DNA from 3 places in the Paucilactobacillus salsurae genome. Region 1 is predicted to be linked to each of the others. Evidence: predicted binding sites of a transcription regulator. Region 1 holds the regulator's gene; each other region holds the start of a gene.
The links. The regulator HrcA, encoded in region 1, represses chaperone genes, less so after heat shock. The targets are predictions, from matches to a motif close to TTAGCACTCNNNNNNNNNGAGTGCTAA.
Positions count from the first base shown of each region.

Region 2: the regulator HrcA is predicted to act here: its motif matches at 2,772-2,798, upstream of groES (co-chaperone GroES).
Region 3: the regulator HrcA is predicted to act here: its motif matches at 5,815-5,841, upstream of ACYVQZ_RS08570 (Hsp20/alpha crystallin family protein).

Region 1 covers NZ_BAAHWX010000001.1:238,955-245,974, forward strand. The annotation lists gene lepA (translation elongation factor 4) at 1-503, opposite strand, end outside; gene dnaJ (molecular chaperone DnaJ) at 640-1,761, opposite strand; gene dnaK (molecular chaperone DnaK) at 1,897-3,750, opposite strand; gene grpE (nucleotide exchange factor GrpE) at 3,782-4,381, opposite strand; gene hrcA (heat-inducible transcriptional repressor HrcA) at 4,396-5,448, opposite strand; gene ACYVQZ_RS01255 (hypothetical protein) at 5,610-5,930, shown strand; gene ribF (riboflavin biosynthesis protein RibF) at 5,927-6,874, opposite strand; gene truB (tRNA pseudouridine(55) synthase TruB) at 6,904-7,020, opposite strand, start outside.
Region 2 covers NZ_BAAHWX010000006.1:45,475-52,494, reverse strand. The annotation lists gene ACYVQZ_RS06620 (ABC-F family ATP-binding cassette domain-containing protein) at 1-1,830, opposite strand, end outside; gene ACYVQZ_RS06615 (redox-sensing transcriptional repressor Rex) at 2,002-2,652, shown strand; gene groES (co-chaperone GroES) at 2,832-3,116, shown strand; gene groL (chaperonin GroEL) at 3,170-4,795, shown strand; gene ACYVQZ_RS06600 (APC family permease) at 5,007-6,845, shown strand; gene ACYVQZ_RS06595 (YigZ family protein) at 6,928-7,020, opposite strand, start outside.
Region 3 covers NZ_BAAHWX010000012.1:14,858-21,877, forward strand. The annotation lists gene ACYVQZ_RS08540 (5-methyltetrahydropteroyltriglutamate--homocysteine S-methyltransferase) at 177-1,331, shown strand; gene ACYVQZ_RS08545 (GntR family transcriptional regulator) at 1,409-2,083, opposite strand; gene uxuA (mannonate dehydratase) at 2,234-3,319, shown strand; gene ACYVQZ_RS08555 (bifunctional 2-keto-4-hydroxyglutarate aldolase/2-keto-3-deoxy-6-phosphogluconate aldolase) at 3,354-3,998, shown strand; gene ACYVQZ_RS08560 (NAD(P)-dependent oxidoreductase) at 4,059-5,030, opposite strand; gene ACYVQZ_RS08565 (endonuclease III domain-containing protein) at 5,075-5,707, opposite strand; gene ACYVQZ_RS08570 (Hsp20/alpha crystallin family protein) at 5,929-6,369, shown strand; gene recQ (DNA helicase RecQ) at 6,516-7,020, shown strand, end outside.

The DNA.
Region 1 (7,020 bases):
ACGGCATTTGAAGCATCTATGCCAATTTCATCTTCAATTTGTTTGCGCACTTTTTCAGGCTCAGCCGATGGTAAATCAATTTTATTGATTACCGGAATGACTTCTAGATCGTTATCGAGGGCCAAATAAACATTAGCTAACGTTTGGGCTTCAACTCCCTGAGCCGCATCTACCACCAAAATGGCACCTTCACAGGCCGCAAGTGACCGTGACACTTCATATGAAAAATCCACGTGTCCTGGTGTATCAATTAGGTGAAAGATATAAGTCTCACCATCTTCTGCAGTATAGTTCAGGGCAACGGCATTTAATTTGATTGTAATTCCGCGCTCGCGTTCCAAATCCATTGTATCTAGTAATTGATCTTGCATTTCTCTTTTGGATACCGTATCCGTTAATTCTAAAATACGGTCTGCTAATGTGGATTTACCATGATCAATATGCGCAACAATTGAAAAATTGCGAATATGTTTTTGCCGATCTTGCATTTGTTTTAAATCCATTTTTGAACTCACTCTCTCCGAATTAGTTATCCTATTCAGTATACCAATGGCAGTTAGGTAACTCAATGGATTCCTGGTTGAAAAAAGTCTACAGAATCAATGCGTTTTGATTCAGTAGACTTTTTTATTGTTTCATTTATTCATCAAAGGCATCTTTTAGTTTATCAAAGACACTTTTTTTAACGCCTGATACTTTCTCACCACTTGCAGCTGCAAAAGCACTTAACGCTTCTTTTTGTTGCTTGTTTAATGACTTAGGTGTTCGAACCTCAACAGTAACATGTTCATCTCCGTTACCATTACCATTTAAGCGGGGCGCACCTTTACCTTTCAAGCGGAAATTAGTGCCAGTCTGAGTTCCAGCTGGAATCTTTAACTTAACATCTCCATGAACCGTCTTAACTTCAATTTCGTCACCTAACGCAGCTTGCGCAAATGAGATTGGTTGATCAAAGTAAATATTTGAGCCATCTCGTTTGAAATCACGACTTGGTGTCACCGTAAAGACAATATAGAGGTCACCATAAGGGCCGCCATTTTCACCGGCTTCACCCTGATTTTGTAAACGCATTTGTTGACCGTCATCAACACCAGCGGGAACAGTTACCTTTAATTCATGACGTTGTGACACGTGACCAGAACCGCCACAAGTTTCACACTTGTCCTTAATTTCTTTACCTGTTCCACCACAAACATCACAAGTCTGTTGTGAACGCATCCGGCCAAGTGGCGTATTTTGAATGACTTCAACATAACCACGGCCGCCACACTTTGAACAAGTCACAGGAGAAGTTCCTGGCTTGGCACCAGAGCCACCGCAAGTTTCACACGAAGCCTCACGATTGTATTTAATGGTGGTTGTCTTACCAAAAATGGCTTCTTCAAACTTCAAAGTCATATTATATTGCAAATCACGGCCAGGTCTCGGTGCTGAAGGGTCTGGTTGACGACGACCTCCGCCACCAAAGAATTGACTAAAGATGTCGTCAAAGCCACCACCGCCAAATCCTTGTGCACCACCGAAACCACCTTGGCCTTGTGGTCCAGCGGAACCAAATTGGTCGTATTGCTGACGCTTTTGTTCGTCACCTAAAGTCTCATAGGCTTCATTGACGTCTTTAAACTTCTCTTCTGCGCCTGGCTCCTTATTAATATCTGGATGATATTTTTTGGATAATTTCCGATAGGCATGTTTAATGTCGTCTTGGGATGCATCTTTTGACACACCTAAAATATCATATAAATCTTTTTCTGCCATTGTGGTCCCCCAAAAACAAATTTTTAAAATTCTGGTTAATCAAGAATATTTTAAACTAAGTAAAAGCCAAAGTACAATATAATAATCGTCCTTTGGCTTTTACAATCTAATCAACGTTTTAAAAGTGTGACGTGATTATTTCTTATCTTTTGGATCGACTTCTTCAAAATCACCATCGACCGTATTGTCGTCATCAGATTTACCGTCTTTATTATCAGCCCCGTCTGCACCATTACTACCTTGTGCTTCTTGTGCTTGTTGATATAACTTAACTGATAGATCTTGCACAATCTTATTTAAGTCATCTTTTTTGGCTTTCATATCTTCAACGTTATTATCATCTTTAGCCTTCTTCAATGCATCACGCGCATCTTCAGCCTTCTTGATTTCTGCGTCGTCAACTTTGCCTTTAACATCTTTCAATGTCTTATCAACTTGGAATAATAATTGGTCAACTTCATTGTTTAAGTCAACTTCGTCACGTTTCTTCTTATCAGCCTCTTCGTTTTCTTGGGCTTCTTTCATCATGCGATCGATTTCATCGTCAGAAAGACCAGAATTACTCTTAATGGTAATTTTTTGTTCTTTGTTAGTACCCATGTCTTTAGCCGAAACGTTAACAATTCCGTTCTTATCAATATCAAATGTCACTTGAATTTGAGGAACACCACGAGGAGCAGCAGGAATATCAGTTAATTGGAAGTTACCTAACGTCTTGTTGTCAGCTGCCATTGGTCGTTCACCTTGTAACACGTGAATATCCACGGCTGGTTGATTGTCCGCAGCAGTTGAGAATACTTGACTCTTTGAAGTTGGAATGGTTGTATTCCGATCAATTAACTTCGTGAAGACACCACCCATGGTTTCAATACCTAATGACAATGGCGTAACATCAAGTAAAACAACGTCCTTAACATCACCAGTTAAGACACCACCTTGAACAGCGGCACCAAGGGCAACGGCTTCATCAGGATTAATGGAATGGTTAGGTTCCTTACCTGTTAAGTCTTTGACCATTTCTTGTACAGCTGGAATTCGTGTTGAACCACCATTTAAGATAACTTCATCAATATCACCAAATGAAAGATCAGCATCCTTTAAAGCGCTCAAAACAGGTTGTTTTGTCCGTTCAACAAGATCCACTGTTAATTGGTTGAATTGTGCGCGAGTGAGTTTCTTTTCCAAATGTAATGGTCCAGAAGCACCTGCAGAGATAAATGGCAAGCTAATTGTGGCTTCATTAACACCAGAAACATCTTTCTTAGCTTTTTCAGCGGCATCTTTTAACCGTTGAAGGGCCATCTTGTCTTGAGACAAATCAACGCCATTATCCTTCTTGAATTCATCAACTAGCCAATCAATGATTTTTTGGTCAAAATCATCTCCACCTAAATGCGTATCACCATTAGTAGATAATACTTGGAAGACCCCATCGCCTAATTCAAGGATAGAAACATCAAAAGTACCACCACCAAGGTCATAAACAAGTACTTTTTCGTCTTTTTCTTGTTTATCAAGGCCATAAGCTAAAGAAGAAGCCGTTGGTTCGTTGATGATTCGCTTAACATCTAAACCGGCAATTTTACCAGCATCTTTAGTTGCTTGACGTTGCGCATCGTTAAAGTAAGCAGGAACAGTAATAACAGCTTGTGTTACTTCATCACCCAAATAATCTTCAGCATATTTTTTCAAATATTGGAGAATCATTGCTGAGATTTCTTGTGGTGTATATTTCTTGCCTTCGACTTCAACAGTATAGTTGGGTTCACCCATATGACTCTTGATCGAAACAATTGTATTTGGATTAGTAATTGCTTGACGTTTTGCTACTTCCCCGACTTGTGTTTCGCCATCTTTAAATGACACTACTGATGGTGTTGTTCGAGCCCCTTCAGGGTTTGTAATGATCTTTGGTTCATTACCTTCCATTACAGCGACTGCCGAGTTAGTTGTTCCTAAGTCAATACCGATAATTTTATTAGTTGCCATGTAAAATTTCCCTCTTTTTATTTAATCTAATTTATTGTGCTACAACGACCATTGCTGGTCTTAAAACGCGGTCTTTTAATTGATAACCGGCCTGAAAAACCTGAACAACTGTGTCAGGTTGTTGATCACCTTGCACGGCCACTGTCTGAACAGCTTGGTGCAATGTCGGATCAAATTTTTGATCAAGCGCAGCAATTTCACTAACGCCATTGCTTGTCAAAGCTTCTTCCAAATGATCATGGACCATTTGAATTCCTTTTTTCAATTGTTGACCATTTTCATCTGAAACTTCAATTTCTAACGCCCGTTTTAAATTATCCATGACCGGCAAAATTGCTTTAGCAAGTGATTGTCCATCATATTTTAATAACTGTGCTTGTTCTTTTTTAAAACGGTTATTCATATTCTGAATTTCTGCTTCTGCACGCAAATACTTGTCGTTTGCTTCATCAAGTTGTTGCGTCAACTCATCAACTTTTGCTTTGAGTTGTTCAGATTCATCAGGTGCAGCCTTTGGTTGATCTGATTTTGATGCATCATTTTTTTTGACATCTTTTGTTGCATCAACTGTTTTATCTGAGCCTTCATCAACGGGTTGCGTTTGTTCTTTTTTCTTATCTTGCTGTGCCATGCACTAATTCCTCCTCATTGATCATAGTATCGTCGATAGTAATCAAGCAACTGTCGCGCTAATTCTTGACGAAACGCGCTAACAATTCCAATTGTTCGTGAATATGGCATTCTCGTTGGACCTAATACTGCAATAATGCCCTTGCCATACTGATCAACATCATACGTTGCCGTGATCAAGCTGAAATCTTCTAACAACTTGTTGGATATTTCATTACCAATTTTAACGTTAATTCCGTCGTTTTGTGAGTCAGTTTTGGGATCGATGAAATTTGATAAGTCTTCATTTTTATCAAACATCGAATACAAGGCACGCAACACATTCGGATCATTGTTATGCGAAAAGCCGAGTAAATTCATGCGGCCGCCCACAAAGAATCGTTCGCTAGCAGCATGCGATAAGATGCTATCAAAGATATCCAAAACACCGTCTGAACTGTGCATGTACTGCATCACTTTAATTGGAATATCCTGTTGTAATCTGGCAAACACTTCATCTAAAGGTAATCCAGATAGTTGGTCATTAATCAGTCGAATAACTGATTCCAATTCGTCGGTATTCATATCTCGTGGAATACCAAAAGTTTGACTTTCTACTTCACCACTATCCGTCACTAGAATGGCCATTACTTGGTGATTGCCCAACGGTACCAATCTAAAGCCACTTAAATGAACATTTTTTTGTTCTGGTCGTAAAGTAAATGTCGTATAACTCGTTAAGTTAGATAAAATATCCGCCGATTGAGAAACAATTTCATCAATTTTATGAAAGTTGGTCCCAAATGAGTTTCGAATTATCGAAACATCATTATCATCAAGAACTGCTTGATCTAATAAATGATCAACGTAGTAGCGATAGCCCTTTGTCGATGGCACACGCCCAGAAGACGTATGCTCTTTTGTAATCAAGCCTTGATCTTCGAGTTCTGCCATCTCATTTCTAATCGTGGCTGAACTAACTTTCACTGGCAATAAGCTCGTTAATATTTTTGAACCAACCGGTTGACCGGTAGCCGTATATTGACGTACAATCGCTTGGAGAATTGTTTCTTGACGTTGTGTTAACACCCTTATCACTTCCCTTTTTAGCACTCGACACCATCAAGTGCTAAACACAATTTATAATATACCAACCTCGTCAAAGAAAGTCAAGAAAAGTCTACCTTGGAGGAGGAATTCCAATTAAGTCATCACAACGTTTCATCACACCTAAAAATGCATTTGAAGCCATGCAGTTAATTGAGTCACTTTTTAACCAATATCGGCATGCACCATTAACAAAAGAAGTGCTGAATTATCATCAACAATTAATTCAACGGCTGCAATCCGATATTTATCAAACAGTCCTTGCTGAACAGAAACCAGAACTTGAGCGCCAACTACAACAAATGATTGTTGCCATGCAAACTTGGACCAAAATGCGCTTAACAAATCAACCTTTTCAATTTAAAATGAAAAATTTTAAACTAGTCACCGAAAATCATCCGCAATTTAAAGCGCGTCATCTTAAAGGCCACACACAACAAAACCACCATGCCAGTCGGCATTAGTGGTTTTCTTTTTTTGCTAATAATTTTTTGATGTTAATTTCATCTTGTTCAAGCTGATCGATTAAAGCTTTGGCACCATCGTATTTAATTTCATCACGCATCCATGCTAACCATTTAACTTTGACATTTTCACCATAAATTTGATCATTGTAATCAAATAAATAAATTTCAACGGTTTTTGGCCGTTTATCGCCAAAAGTAATGTTATAGCCAATCGAGGCCATCCCATCATACCAGGTTTCACCTACTTGCATTTGGACAGCATAAACACCAACTTTTGGTAACCACTCATCTTGTTTACCAGCGATATTGGCTGTCGGATAACCTAGTTCACGGCCACGTGCTTCACCATGGATGACTAATCCAGTCGTCTGGTAATCATACCCCAATAACTCGTTAATTTCTTGAATTGTCCCGTCTTTAAACAGGTTTCTAATACGCGAAGAACTAACTTTGTGACCATCTTCTTCCAGTTCCTTGATGGTGACAGTTTCAAAACGGCCCTTACTATAACTATCAAGTTTATTCATTGTCGCGATATCTTTAGGTCCATACGTATGATCCCAACCCGCGACTGCAACCTTGGTATGAAAACCAACTAAATAACGATCCACGAATTGTTGCGGCGTTTGCATGGCAAACTTGGAAGTGAAACTCACTGCATACACAATATCGACACCAAGTGCTTCAAATAACTCCAATTTACGTGGAAATGGTGATAAGTATTTGATAGGTGTTTCCATCGCTTGATAAACCAGACCAGGATGGTGATCGTAAGTGAGCACCGCTAGTTTCATTTTTCTGTCAGTTGCTATTTTTTTGGCATTTTTAATGACTTTTTGATGGGCTAGATGAACACCATCAAAAAAACCCATTGCAAGAACAACCGGTGTATCCACAACTTGATCTTTGGTCAACGGATGTCGTATTTTGATTACTTGCATCTTTGAATTCTCCTAGTTATTTATGATGATTAATGATTTGAAAACATTTTGAGTGGCTTGTAACAGTCCTGCTCCTCGTTTTTTTGATACAACGCTTTTGTCTCCTGATCAAAAACTAGGGCGACAACGTCAGCAGTGCTGTTGAC
Region 2 (7,020 bases), on a different contig from region 1:
AGCTGATTTTTGGGCGTCAGAATAAACTTCTGGCGTAGCCATCGTTAATTCTAATTGCGCCTTTTGGTTTTCTAAATCATCAAGTTGCGTTTCTAGCTCATCCACTTGACGTTGGAGCTTACGTTGTTTTTTTTGCGTTTCTTTTTGTTGTTGATAATCTTGATTTGTGGGGACGGTTTTGGTTGTAGCAGTGACGGATGTTACTGCCGATGTTGCCTGCTTTTCGAGTTGTTCGAGATAGATGTCATAATCGCCCTTATAGTGGGTCATTTCAGTTTTAGTTAACGCTAAAATGTCTGTGGCCACTTGATTAATAAAGTAACGATCATGAGAAATAAACAGAACAGTGCCTTCGAAATCATTGATGGCTTGTTCTAAAATTTCTCGACTATCAATGTCTAAGTGGTTTGTTGGTTCATCCAAAATAAGAAAATTAGCTTCTTCGAATGTTAACTTGGTGAGTAACAAACGGGCTTTTTCACCACCGCTTAGGGCGTGGACAGGTTTAAACACATCTTCACCAATAAATAGAAAACTACCGAGCAAAGAACGTATTTCTTTTTCGTCAACTGTGAGATGATCATCCCAAATTTCGTCGAGTACCGTTTTATTTGGGTGTAATAGCTGTTGCTCTTGGTCGTAATAGCCAATTGTAACGTTAGTGCCTAATTTCATATCACCTTGAATAAAATCGATTTGATGTAAGATTGATTTTAGCAACGTAGATTTACCGACACCATTGGCACCAATAATGGCATAGCGGCGAGGTTTTCGCACTTCAAAAGTAATCGGGCCGGCAATTTTTTCTTGGTCATAGCCAATCACGGCGTGGTTGACTTGCAAGACAATTTCACCGCTGGAATGTTGGGCGTGAAATGAAAAATGCATAGATTGGCGATCATCTGTGACAGGTCGTTCCAAGCGCTCCATCTTTTCGAGTTGTTTTCGTCGCGCTTGAGCTCGTTTAGTTGTCGAAGCCCGCACAATGTTTTTATTAACAAAGTCTTCCAACTCATTAATTTTTGCCTGTTGTTGATCGTAATGTTTCTGTGCCACAATTAAATTATGAGCTTTTTGGTCAACAAAAGCCGAGTAATTACCAGTGTAGTGAGTGAGTTCATGATGATCTAAATCATAGACCTGTGTAATCACATGATCTAAAAAGTAGCGATCATGTGAAACGAGCAATAACGCACCTGAGTAACTTTTTAAGTAATCTTCTAACCAAGACAAAGTCGCCATGTCAAGGTGATTAGTAGGTTCATCTAAGATTAGAATGTCTGGACGTTGAAGTAATAGTTTTGCCAATGCGAGTTGTGTTTTTTGGCCCCCGGATAAAGAATTAATCGGTGTTTCGTAGTCAACGTTTTCAAAATGAAAGCCATGTAAGACACCCCGAATATTTGTTTCAATCTGAAAGCCCCCAGCCATATCGAAGTCATGTTGTAGCTGATCATATAAGGTTAACGTTTTTTCATAGTCCGGAGTTGCAGGATCTAGAGTGGTAATTTTTTGCTCAAGCTTGTGAATTTGTTGTTCCTGTGCATGTAGATCACTAAACACATTATCCATTTCAGCCCAAATATTATTTTGGCTATCTAAGCCTTGATCTTGCGCTAGGTAACCTAATGTTGCTCCTTTTTTGAGACTGACGGTGCCATCATCAGGGGTCGTTAGTTGCGCAATTATTTTTAATAAGGTGGTTTTTCCAGCTCCATTGCGGCCCACAAGACCGATACGGTCACTGGTTTGCACTTGCAGATTGATATTGTGAAATAAAACATCCGCACCAAATTGCCGTTTCACGTTATTTGTTTGTAACAGTAACATTTAATTTAACCTCATTTGTTTAATAACTTGATTGTATCATAAGTCTTGATCAAGCTTCGACTCACAAAAAATAAATAAATTATTTGCAAAAAGTTTCACAAATTGAGAAGTTATGCTAGAATATTAAGTAACGTGAATTTCACAATCAAGTCATTTAAGGAGGGAAGTATCATGGTGAACCGAAAGATTCCTCGGGCAACAGCCAAGCGACTTCCAATTTACTATCGCTATTTAAATATTTTATTGGATGCAAATAAACGCCGTGTTTCTTCAACAGAGCTCTCTGAAGCAGTGCAGGTTGACTCTGCCACAATCAGACGCGATTTTTCGTATTTTGGCGAACTCGGAAAGCGCGGATATGGGTACGATGTTGAAGATTTATTGAACTTTTTCAAAGAAATTTTGAATCAAGATAAATTGACTAATGTTGCTTTAATTGGTGTTGGTAATTTGGGACACGCGTTATTAAACTTTAATTTCCACCAAAATAGCAACGTACGTATCAGCGCAGCTTTTGATGTGAATGAAAATATTATCAATACTGTTCAAAGTGGTGTACCCGTTTATGCGATGGATGAAATGAGTGAACAACTCCAAGAACAACAAATTGATGTTGTCATTTTAACTGTACCAGAAAGCACAGCTCAAGGAGTGACCGATAAATTAGCTCAAATTGGTGTCCATGGTATTTTGAACTTTACACCATTACGTTTGTCTGTTCCAAAAACGTTGCGTGTTCAAAACGTTGATCTAACAAATGAATTACAAACATTAATCTATTTTATTGATCATTATACAAACAATAATGAACCAGAAGAATAGTTTCTAAACAGAGTCGTACCAGGTGGTAAGGCTTTTTTATTTTGTCATGATTTATGATTTGAAAAATGTGTTCGTAATTCTTGCAATTGAGTCAGAAAATGTTATAGTAGATTTTGTGATTAGCACTTGAGTATGTCGAGTGCTAAAAATAATATTTTTAAATTGATGGAGGGATAAACGTGTTAAAACCATTAGGAGATCGCGTTGTTCTACAAGCTGAACAAGAAGAAGAAAAAACAGTTGGTGGCATTGTATTGGCATCAAATGCCCAAGAAAAGCCAACTACTGGAAAGGTCATTGCCGTTGGTGCCGGAAAGACACTTGATAACGGTGATAAGCTTGCTCCTTCAGTTAAAGAAGGCGACCGTGTATTGTTTGATAAATATGCAGGTAACGAAGTTGAATATGAAGGCGAAAAATATCTAGTTGTTCATGAAAAAGATATTGTCGCAATCGTTGACTAGGGAATAATCGATTTTAAATAATCAAACAATTTTTTATGAGGTGAATTGAAATTATGGCAAAGGAATTAAAATTTTCTGAAGACGCCCGCACAAAAATGCTTAAAGGTGTCGACAAACTAGCAAATACAGTTAAAACAACAATTGGACCAAAGGGTCGTAACGTTGTGTTGGAACAATCGTATGGCTCACCAACCATTACAAATGATGGTGTGACAATTGCCAAGGCAATTGATTTGGAAGATCACTTTGAAAACATGGGTGCTAAGTTGGTTTCAGAAGTTGCTTCAAAAACTAACGATATTGCCGGTGATGGAACAACGACTGCTACTGTATTGACGCAAGCAATTGTCAATGAAGGTATGAAGAACGTGACTGCTGGTGCTAACCCAGTTGGTATTCGTCGCGGAATTGAATTAGCTACTAAAGCTGCAGTTGATGAATTACACAAGATGTCTCACGAAGTTAAGACTAAGGATGACATTGCCCAGATTGCTTCAATTTCAGCTGCTAACCCAGAAGTCGGTAATTTAATTGCTGATGCAATGGAAAAAGTTGGTAACGACGGTGTCATCACCATTGAAGAATCTCGTGGTGTTGATACAACCTTGGACGTTGTTGAAGGAATGCAATTTGATCGTGGCTATATGTCACAATACATGGTCACTGACAACGATAAGATGGAAGCCGATCTCGACAATCCATATATCTTAATCACAGACAAGAAGATCAGCAACATTCAAGACATTTTACCATTGTTACAATCAGTTGTTGAACAAAGCCGTTCACTATTAATCATTGCTGATGATATTACTGGCGAAGCTTTACCAACCCTTGTTTTGAACAAGATGCGTGGAACCTTCAATGTTGTTGCTGTTAAGGCCCCTGGTTTCGGTGACCGTCGTAAGGCACAACTTGAAGATATCGCTATTTTAACTGGTGGTACAGTGATTACTGACGATCTTGGTTTGAACTTGAAAGATGCAACGATTGATCAATTAGGTCAAGCTAATAAAGTCACGGTTACTAAAGAAAACACAACCGTTGTTGAAGGCGCTGGCGCCAAAGAACAAATTCAAGAACGTGTTGACCTATTGAAGGGTCAAATTGCTGAAACAACTTCAGACTTTGACAAAGAAAAACTTCAAGAACGCTTGGCTAAATTAGCTGGTGGTGTTGCTGTTGTCCGTGTTGGTGCCGCAACAGAAACTGAATTGAAAGAAAAGAAATATCGTATTGAAGATGCTTTGAATGCAACCCGTGCTGCCGTTGAAGAAGGATTTGTTTCTGGTGGTGGTACAGCCCTTGTTAATGCCATTGATGCCGTTGCTGCTGTGAAAGCAGATGGCGACGAAGCTACTGGTGTTAAGATTGTGCAACGTGCATTGGAAGAACCAGTTCGTCAAATTGCTGAAAATGCTGGTCTTGAAGGCTCAGTGATTGTTGAACACTTAAAGGGTGAAAAGCCTGGCGTCGGTTACAATGCTGCAACAAATGAATTTGAAGATATGGTTGCTGCTGGAATTGTTGATCCAACCAAAGTTACCCGTTCAGCATTACAAAATGCTGCTTCAGTTTCTGCCTTGTTGTTAACGACTGAAGCTGTTGTTGCTGACAAGCCTGAAGATAATCCAGCACCAGCACCTGCTGCTCCAGCAGGTGGTATGGGCGGTATGATGTAAGCTCAGTAAATTAAATAATAAAAGATTGCGACGTTAATGCCGCAATCTTTTTTTGTTTTAAAAGACAAGGCGAAGTCTGATTAGTTGTGTTAGAGTAATAGATGTCTATAATAAGAATTCCAAGAATTTCCGGAATTTTGGTAGTATTGTGAAATTTCGTGTAGTACAATTGCTTTTGTTCAATTTTTATTGACAATGAGGAGAGATTATCATGTGGCGTTATTTGAAGCGCTTATTAATTGGTAAACCATTAAAAACACTCGATGAAGGCAATCAACATTTAACTAAGTTTAAAGCGTTGGCGTTGCTATCTTCAGATGCCCTATCATCAGTAGCATATGGTACCGAACAAATTACAACGGTTTTACTGACATTATCTGCCGCGGCACTGTGGTATTCATTACCCATTGTTGGCATTGTTTTAATTTTACTGCTAGCGATTACGCTATCATATCGTCAAATTATTCATGCCTATCCTAGTGGTGGTGGAGCATATGTTGTTGCCAGCACTAACTGGGGCCAAGAAGGTGGCTTAGTTGCCGGTGGATCGTTATTGGTTGACTACATGTTAACGGTGGCCGTATCAACGACTGCCGGGACTGAAGCAATTACTTCCGCAATTCCAGCACTGTATCCATATTCAGTTGGAATTGCGGTCATCATTGTCTTTTTAATTATGGCAATGAATTTACGTGGTATGAGCGAAAGTGCTAATTTATTAACGATCCCAGTGTATTTCTTCGTTGTCATGCTCACAATTATGATTATCTGGGGTATTTTTAATATCTCGACTGGTCACATTGAGTACCATGCGACTTCTGCAATTGGGAGTTATGTACCAGGCATGTCTGCGGTACTTTTTATTCGGGCCTTTTCTGCGGGTTCATCTTCACTAACTGGTGTGGAAGCGATTAGTAACGCCGTGCCAAACTTTAATAAACCGCGTTCACGTAACGCCGCGAATACATTAGCAATTATGTGTTTGATTTTGGCATTCTTCTTAACAGGTGTTACGTTCCTGAGTTACTATCTGGGTACTATTCCATCAACGCATGCCACTGTTTTGTCACAAATTGGGGCATCAGTTTTTGGAGGACATGGTATTGGTTATTACTTACTCCAACTTTCAACAGCTATGATTTTAGCGGTTGCTGCGAATACTGGATTCTCAGCTTTTCCAATCTTAGCTTTTAACTTAGCAAAGGATAAGTTCATGCCACATGCATTTATGGACCGTGGTGACCGTCTTGGTTATTCTAACGGCATTATCATGCTAGCCATTGGTGCGGTTGTCTTAATTTTCATTTTCCATGGTCAAACCAATGCTTTGATTCCGCTCTATGCTGTTGGTGTGTTTGTGCCATTTACTTTGTCACAATCAGGGATGATCATTCACTGGTTTAGAGTTCGTGAAGGTTTTTGGTTAGGTAAATCACTGATCAACTTAGTGGGTACATTGATCTCATTTAGTTTAGTGATTTTCTTGTTCTGGCAACATTTTGATAAGGTATGGCCATATTTAATTATTATGCCGCTGTTACTGATGTTGTTCCATAAAATTCGTGAGCATTATAAGAAAGTTGCCAAACAATTACGCGTGGCTGGTAAAACACAAGTCCAAATCAAAGACTTTGATGGCGCTACAGTGATTGTGTTGGTCAGCAATGTGACGAGAGTGACCGCAGGAGCGATTAACTACGCCCGTTCAATTGGGGACTACGTGATTGCAATGCACGTTTCTTTTGATGAGAATCCGGGCAAGGAACATAAGACTGCTAATGAATTCAAAGCAGAGTTTCCTGATGTGCGATTCGTCGATATTCACTCATCATATCGTTCAATTGCAACACCAACCTTACGATTTGTGGATGTGATTGCTAAACGAGCAGCCGCTAGAAATTATTCAACGACTGTACTAGTGCCGCAATTTGTACCGCGTCATCCATGGCAACGTGCATTGCATAACCAAACTAGTCTACGATTGAGAACGGTGCTAAATTCACGTGAGAATATTATCGTTTCAACCTATAATTATCATTTAAAAGAATAGTGTGCAAAAAACACTGATTATTTTCTGGGAATTAACGTAAAAAAGGCATTATCACAAATTTTGTGATAATGCCTTTTTTGGGCTAACCGAGAAAAGGAATTTCATGATATCGAGGTTCACCAAGCGCAAAGGACACTTGATTGTGCAGCAAATCAACAATTTTCTGCTTCATGGC
Region 3 (7,020 bases), on a different contig from region 1:
TTTTGTAGCAAAAATCAAAAGTAGGTGAAAAAAATGGCATTACCCAAAATTTATTATTTACATTTAGATAAAATTACCACGGCTTGTTTCTTAAGTGGTGATGGCATGGTGGATTATGTCATGTCGCTGATTTAAGCCCATTAATTCAATTTTTATAATAAAAGGAGCAAATAATTATGACAGAAAAACAAACAACAGCATTTACACCTCGTAAAACATCACCTTTCCGCTTTGATGTTGTCGGCAGTTTCTTACGACCTGATAACCTGAAAGCAGCAAGACATCAATATGAAAATCACGAAATATCTGCCCAGCAATTAAAAGCAGTGGAAGATCAGGCGATTATTGAATTGATCAAAAAAGAAGAAGCTGCAGGACTACACTCAATTACTGATGGTGAATTTCGTCGGCAACTCTGGCATACAGACTTTTTCTGGGGCCTACAAGGCGTCCAAAAAATTTTTTCTCAGCAAGGATACCAATTCCATGACTTGGTAACGCGAGCTGAATCTGTGGAATTGACAGGTCCAATTAGTGGCGAGAATCATCCATTCGTCGAACATTTCAAGTTTTTGCGGGATCATTTAACTGACCCGGCCACTGCCAAACAAACGATTCCAGCCCCAGCACAATTTTTAGCCGAACTTTACCGCGGCGATAATTTGAAAGTAACCAAAAAATTCTATCCAAACGAAGACCAATTATTAGATGCGATCGCTTCAGCCTATAAAACTGTTGCCTTGGATCTTTATAATGAAGGCCTGCGTGTCTTGCAGTTAGATGACTGCACTTGGGGCATGCTTGCAGGTTTTCATAATGGTGCTATTAATAGCAGTGATACGATTGATGAATCATTTATTAATCAATCTAAAGAACTATATGTGACTGTGAATAATAAGTTCATCGAAGGGTTACCAGATGATTTGATTGTCAACACCCACGATTGCCGTGGCAATTATCAATCAACGTGGGCTTCTTCAGGTGGTTATGAAACAGTTGCGGATCCATTGTTTACGCGTGAAAATGTGAATGCCTATTTTCTTGAATACGATAATGATCGCTCAGGTGATTTTCAACCATTAGCAAAGGTTCGAGATGATCAGTTTGTCGTTTTAGGCTTGATTACTTCTAAAACTGGTGAACTTGAAGATAAACAATCCATTATTAATCGCATTCATGAAGCTGCTAATTATATTGATCTGGACCGTCTTTGTTTAAGCACACAGTGTGGCTTTGCTTCAACTGATGAAGGCAATAAGCTTACTGAAGCTCAACAGTGGGCAAAAATTAAACTAGTCAAAGAAATTGCTGAAGAAGTTTGGGGAGACTAGCTACTACTATGTAATAACAATTAAAAACAACGTCTATGAAATAAAATTTTCATAGACGTTGTTTATTTTACGTAATACTATTTGTTGGCAAAGTACTCAGGAAATGTTTGAAAAAGTTGCGGTTGCTCTTGCAGCATCAGGCGAAGATGTTCACTAATCAAGGCACCCGCTTGCTGAGGTTCATTTTTCTTAACAGCTTCAAAAATTTGAACGTGTTGTTGTTCCAATAAATCCCAATTTAAGTCGACGACTTTAAGACGTAACCAGCGAAAACGATTGAGTTGGATATTCAATGTTTGTAACCAATTCCAGACTAAATTTTTATCGGTAATTTCATAAAACATTTTATGAAATTGTTCATCACTTTCAAAAAAGCCTTCAATATCATGTTTTGCGAGGACGTGGTGTTGGACATTTAAAATGTCTTCCAAGATTTGCGCTTGATTGTCAGTTATTTTTCCGCATGAATCCATGATGATACTTTTTTCGATATTTTCACGAACGAATTGAGCTTCAAGCGCCGCATGGGTGTCAATTAGGGCAATGAATGTTCCGCTTTGAGGAATAACCTTGATCAGGCCGTCACGGCGCAAGTGAAGTAAGGCTTCTCTGACGGGTGTTCGACCAATTTGAACGTCTGTTTCAATGTTTTTTTCAGAAATTTTATTACCAGGTTGATATTCAGCTCGTAAAATTTTGTTTTTGATTAAGTAGTAAGCTTTGTCTTGTAAATTAGTAGCTGCATTTTCCATAGTGATCCTCCAATAACTTCACTAAATATTGTAGCGATTTGAGCAGGTAAAAGTCAAACTAGTTTGTGATTGATTTTTTAAGAACGATTGCTATAATGAAAACGCAAACAAGCGTACTGGTAGATTACTTTTGAAAGGGTTGTTGAATTCATGTTAAAAATGGGATTCCGCTGGTTTGGGTCAAATGACGATGCCATTTCTCTAACCAACATTCGTCAAATTCCTGGAACAACACAGATTGTGGGTGCGCTATACGATGTTGCTGTCGGGCAAACATGGCCAGTACAAAAGATCGCAGAGCTAAAAAAAGAAATTGAAACTGCGGGTCTGAAATTTGAAGTCGTGGAAAGTGTCAATATTCATGATGACATTAAAATTGGCAAGCCATCACGCGACCGGTATATTGAATATTATCAACAAACTATTCGTAATTTAGCCGCAAATGGCATTAAGGTGATTTGCTATAACTTTATGCCCATTTTTGATTGGTTACGAACCGATTTATCATACGAGCTTTCTGATGGTTCCAAAACGATGGCCTTTGAAAATGAAAAGGTTCAAGGCGCTCCTGAAGACATTATTCGATTAGTCAAAAACGATAGTAATGGCTTTTCTTTGCCCGGGTGGGAACCAGAACGACTCGCACAAGTGCAACGACTATTTGCTGACTATGCAGATGTTGATGAAACTAAATTACGGCAAAATTTAAAGTACTTTTTGGATGCCGTCATTCCAGTCTGTGAAGAAACTGGCATTAAAATGGCGATTCACCCAGATGATCCACCTAAGCCGTTGTTTGGATTACCAAGGATTTTTAAAAATCGTCAAGACATGTTGGCTATTGAAGCATTGTACGAGAGTTTTGCGAACGGCTTTACTATTTGCACAGGTAGTTTAGGTGAAAATGCTGACAATGATGTACCAGCTCTTATTCGTGAATTTGTCAGTAAGAATCGGGTTCCGTTCATGCATGTTCGCAACATTAAGTTTGACGGATCAGATGGGAATTTTCATGAGTCAGCGCATCTTTCATCTGCTGGTTCATTAGATATGTATGAAATTATGAAGGCTCTTTATGAAAGTGGATTCGATGGGTATATCAGACCTGATCATGGCCGAGATATTTGGGGCGAATCAGGCAGACCGGGGTATGGTTTATATGACCGCGCTTTAGGAAGTGCTTATCTGAATGGACTATGGGAAAGCTTTGAAAAAAGTCACCGATCTACAAATTAGTTTTAGGTATTTTAGTTGAGAAGGAGAACCAAATATGAAGCGCGTTGATATTTTACAAAGAATTGAACAGGCGGGTGTGATTGCAGTGATTCGTGCACAAACTCCTGAACAAGCTATTAAAACTACTCAAGCTGTGGTTAATGGTGGTATCACAGGAATCGAATTAACCTTTACGGTGCCGCATGCCGATCAAGTGATTACGAAGCTGGTTTCGCAATATGCACTCACAAATGCAATCATTGGTGCGGGAACGGTGTTGGATGCCATTTCAGCTCGTCTGGCAATTATAGCAGGGGCTCAATATATTGTGAGTCCCAGTTTTGATCAAGCCACCGCTGAACTATGTAACCTTTATCAGATTCCTTATATTGCGGGTTGTTATACCGTGACTGAAATAACTGTTGCGATGAAGGCTGGTGTCGATATCGTCAAGCTATTTCCTGGCAGTGTTGGCTCGACGGGCATGGTTAGCGCTATTAAGGCTCCATTACCACAAGCCAATCTGATGCCAGCTGGTGGTGTTAGTTTGGAAACAATGAAAGATTGGTTTGCTGCCGGTGTGGTGGCGGTCAATGTTGGTCATGCGTTGATTGGCCCAGCTGATGATAATAATTTCACTGAAGTAACTGACCGTGCTAAAAAATATGTTGCGGAGTTTAAAAGTATTAAGACAAAATAATCACATTAAAAAGCTTTAGATTCGATTTATGAATCTAAAGCTTTTTTAATCAGGATTAAATTAATAGCCGCGATCTAATTTGACTTCATTCACACTTAGTTGCTGATTTTGCAAAAAAGACTGTAGATTTGGCCAAAGAATTTTAAATTGAGCATCTTCAAAATGACTAATATAACCAGTCGTATGAGGTGTAATCACAACTTGATCTAAATCCCATAATTCATTATCTTCTGGTAACGGTTCAGTTTCAAAGACGTCTAGACCGGCATGCAAAACCTTGTCAGCCTTTAAAGCTGCAATTAAGTCACTAGTGTTGACACTTGGTCCGCGACCAATATTGATAAAACTGAATAGTTGTTCAAAATGGTTAAAAAAGGCTTGATTGAAATAATAATGGGTTTCTTTAGTGAGTGGTAAGGCATTAATGACGACGTCTGCATTAAACACAGCATCTGTCAGGTGATCTAATGCGACGGCCTGATCAAAATAATTACCGGGATGGCCGGTTGTATTGACGCCAATTGTGGTTGCATTGAATGCTTTTAGTAAACGAGCAATTTGTTGACCAATGTGGCCTGTACCAAAGACTACATAAGTGAAATCATCGACAGTTTGAGCTTTTAATTCTGGTTTATAGGCCCAATGATGTTTTTGTTTGTTTTGGTTAGCGAGGTCCAGCTGACGAACAAAATATAAGATATAGGCGATAACAGATTCACTGATAGATTGCGCGTGAATACCGCTCGCGTTGCTTAACTTTATTTGTTTTGTTGCAAATTCTTGTAGTGGCAACGAATCAACTCCAGCAGAAATAGAATGAACCCACTTTAATTTTGAGTTAGGCAATGCCAACAATTTTGGTCCAATTTCTTTATCCCAACCAAATAAAATAGTGATATCAGCGGACGCAACTTTTTTGTCTAAATCTTCCGGAGAAAAAATAGCTACGCCAGCTTGCTCAATTTTTTGTTTTTGTGCAGGAGCTAAAGAAGAAATTAATAATAAATTTTCTGACCTATGATCACCTTTCATTTCAGAATTAAAATTGTCGTTATTATAACACTGCTCGCAAGAGATTAGTTTTCGAGCTGGAAATCGGCAAGAAAACTTGTCTCAAATGTTTTTAATTCTTGTTTGCCGAAATTATCCAACAACCCGTGAAATTCTTGCATTTGTTCTAAGTTAAGCGTTAATTGTTCTTCAGCTAAGCGTTTAAGTTTTAAATAAGTCAAATTCGGTCGTCCAAGTTTAGTAAAGAGTCGTCTCGTATAACTATCTGCAACAAAGACCGGCTTGTCTAAGCAATACAGCAAAATAGAATCAGCTGTCTCATCACCGATACCAGGTAAAGTGATTAATTGTGATCTTAATTGTGCAGTGGTTTGTTTGCTAAGATTTGCCAGCTGAAAATTAGCGGTTTGAAACCAAGCAAACAAAGCAGAAATACATCTTGCTTTGTTAGTGTAAAAGCCGCTAGGTCGAATTAAAGTCTGAAGAGTTTCATTAGAAAGCTGGACAATCTTTTGCGGTTCTAAATGAGTTTCTTGGCGCAGATTCGCTAATGAATATTCAACATTGTGCCAGTTAGTGTTTTGAACCAAAACGGCACCTAATGCAATTTCAAATTTTGTTTCACCGGGCCACCATCCTTGCGGGCCCATATGTGAAAACATCTGATAGTATAGTTGTTCAATTGTGACAGTTTTCAAGGTTGTCCACGCTCCCAGTAAAGTAACTGATTCAAAATTAGCATTGTTGAACCGGAAATACAAAAATATGCATTTAAATCTATGAAAAAAGTGTGAATGTCAAGTAATTAGCACTCTGATATTTAGAGTGCTAATTACTTGCTTTACGGCAAAAACCTGACTACCATAAGAATTGTACGAAGGAATACCGAGTACTTAATACTAGAAAGGAAGTTGTTAGTATGGCTAATGATTTACAAAATCGTCGTAATGATTTATTTGGAGATTGGTTTAATGGTGGCTTCTTCCCGAGCTTTAATAAAGCTTTCGATGCCTTAAGTTCTTCATCAGATGTCATGAAAACAGATGTGTCAGAATCCGATAAAGGATACAAAGTTAAAATTGATTTACCTGGCTATGATAAAAAAGATATTCATTTAAACTATGCCAATGATATTTTAGCAGTAACTGGTCATCGCTCTACATTTGATGATGTTAGTGATGATAACGGCAATATCTTGCATAGTGAACGTGCTTATGGTCAAGTAAGTCGTCAATACAGATTGCCTGATGTGGATCGTGACAACATCAGTGCTAAGTATGACAATGGTGTTTTGAGTCTCACATTACCAAAATTAGATCACACAGGTAAAGATGACGAAGGGTTTATTCAAATTGATTAGATGATCGCTAATTGAATTTCAAAAAGTGCTTATCTCAATAGGATAAGCACTTTTTTGTTTGTAATAAAATTATTGAGTTAATTTAGGAGTTCTCCGTCAAAATAACGTATAGTAGTAATAGACAATCAAACGAGGGGAACTATAAAATGACACCAATTGATGTTTTGCAAAGTAAATTTGGGTACGATAACTTTCGATCAGGTCAACAAGAGGTTATCGATACAATTCTGAAGCGTGAAAACATGCTGGCCATCATGCCAACTGGTGGGGGAAAATCACTTTGTTATCAAATCCCGGCGATGATTCAATCTGGTTTGACATTAGTGGTATCCCCATTGATTTCATTAATGAAAGATCAAGTAGATGCGTTGAACGAAAACGGAATTTCAGCAACCTTTATTAACAGTTCCTTGGAATATACCGAAGTGCTTGACCGCATTCAACAAGCATTTGATCAAAAAATTAAATTATTATATGTATCACCGGAACGTCTAGATTCTGATTTTTATCAACAATTAGAACAATTGCCAATTGAATTAGTGGCCATTGACGAAGCGCATTGTATTTCACAATGGGGCCATGATTTTCGGCCGAGTTACCTAAAATTGACAGATTTAATTGCAAAACTACCGTCCCAACCAACAATCGTCG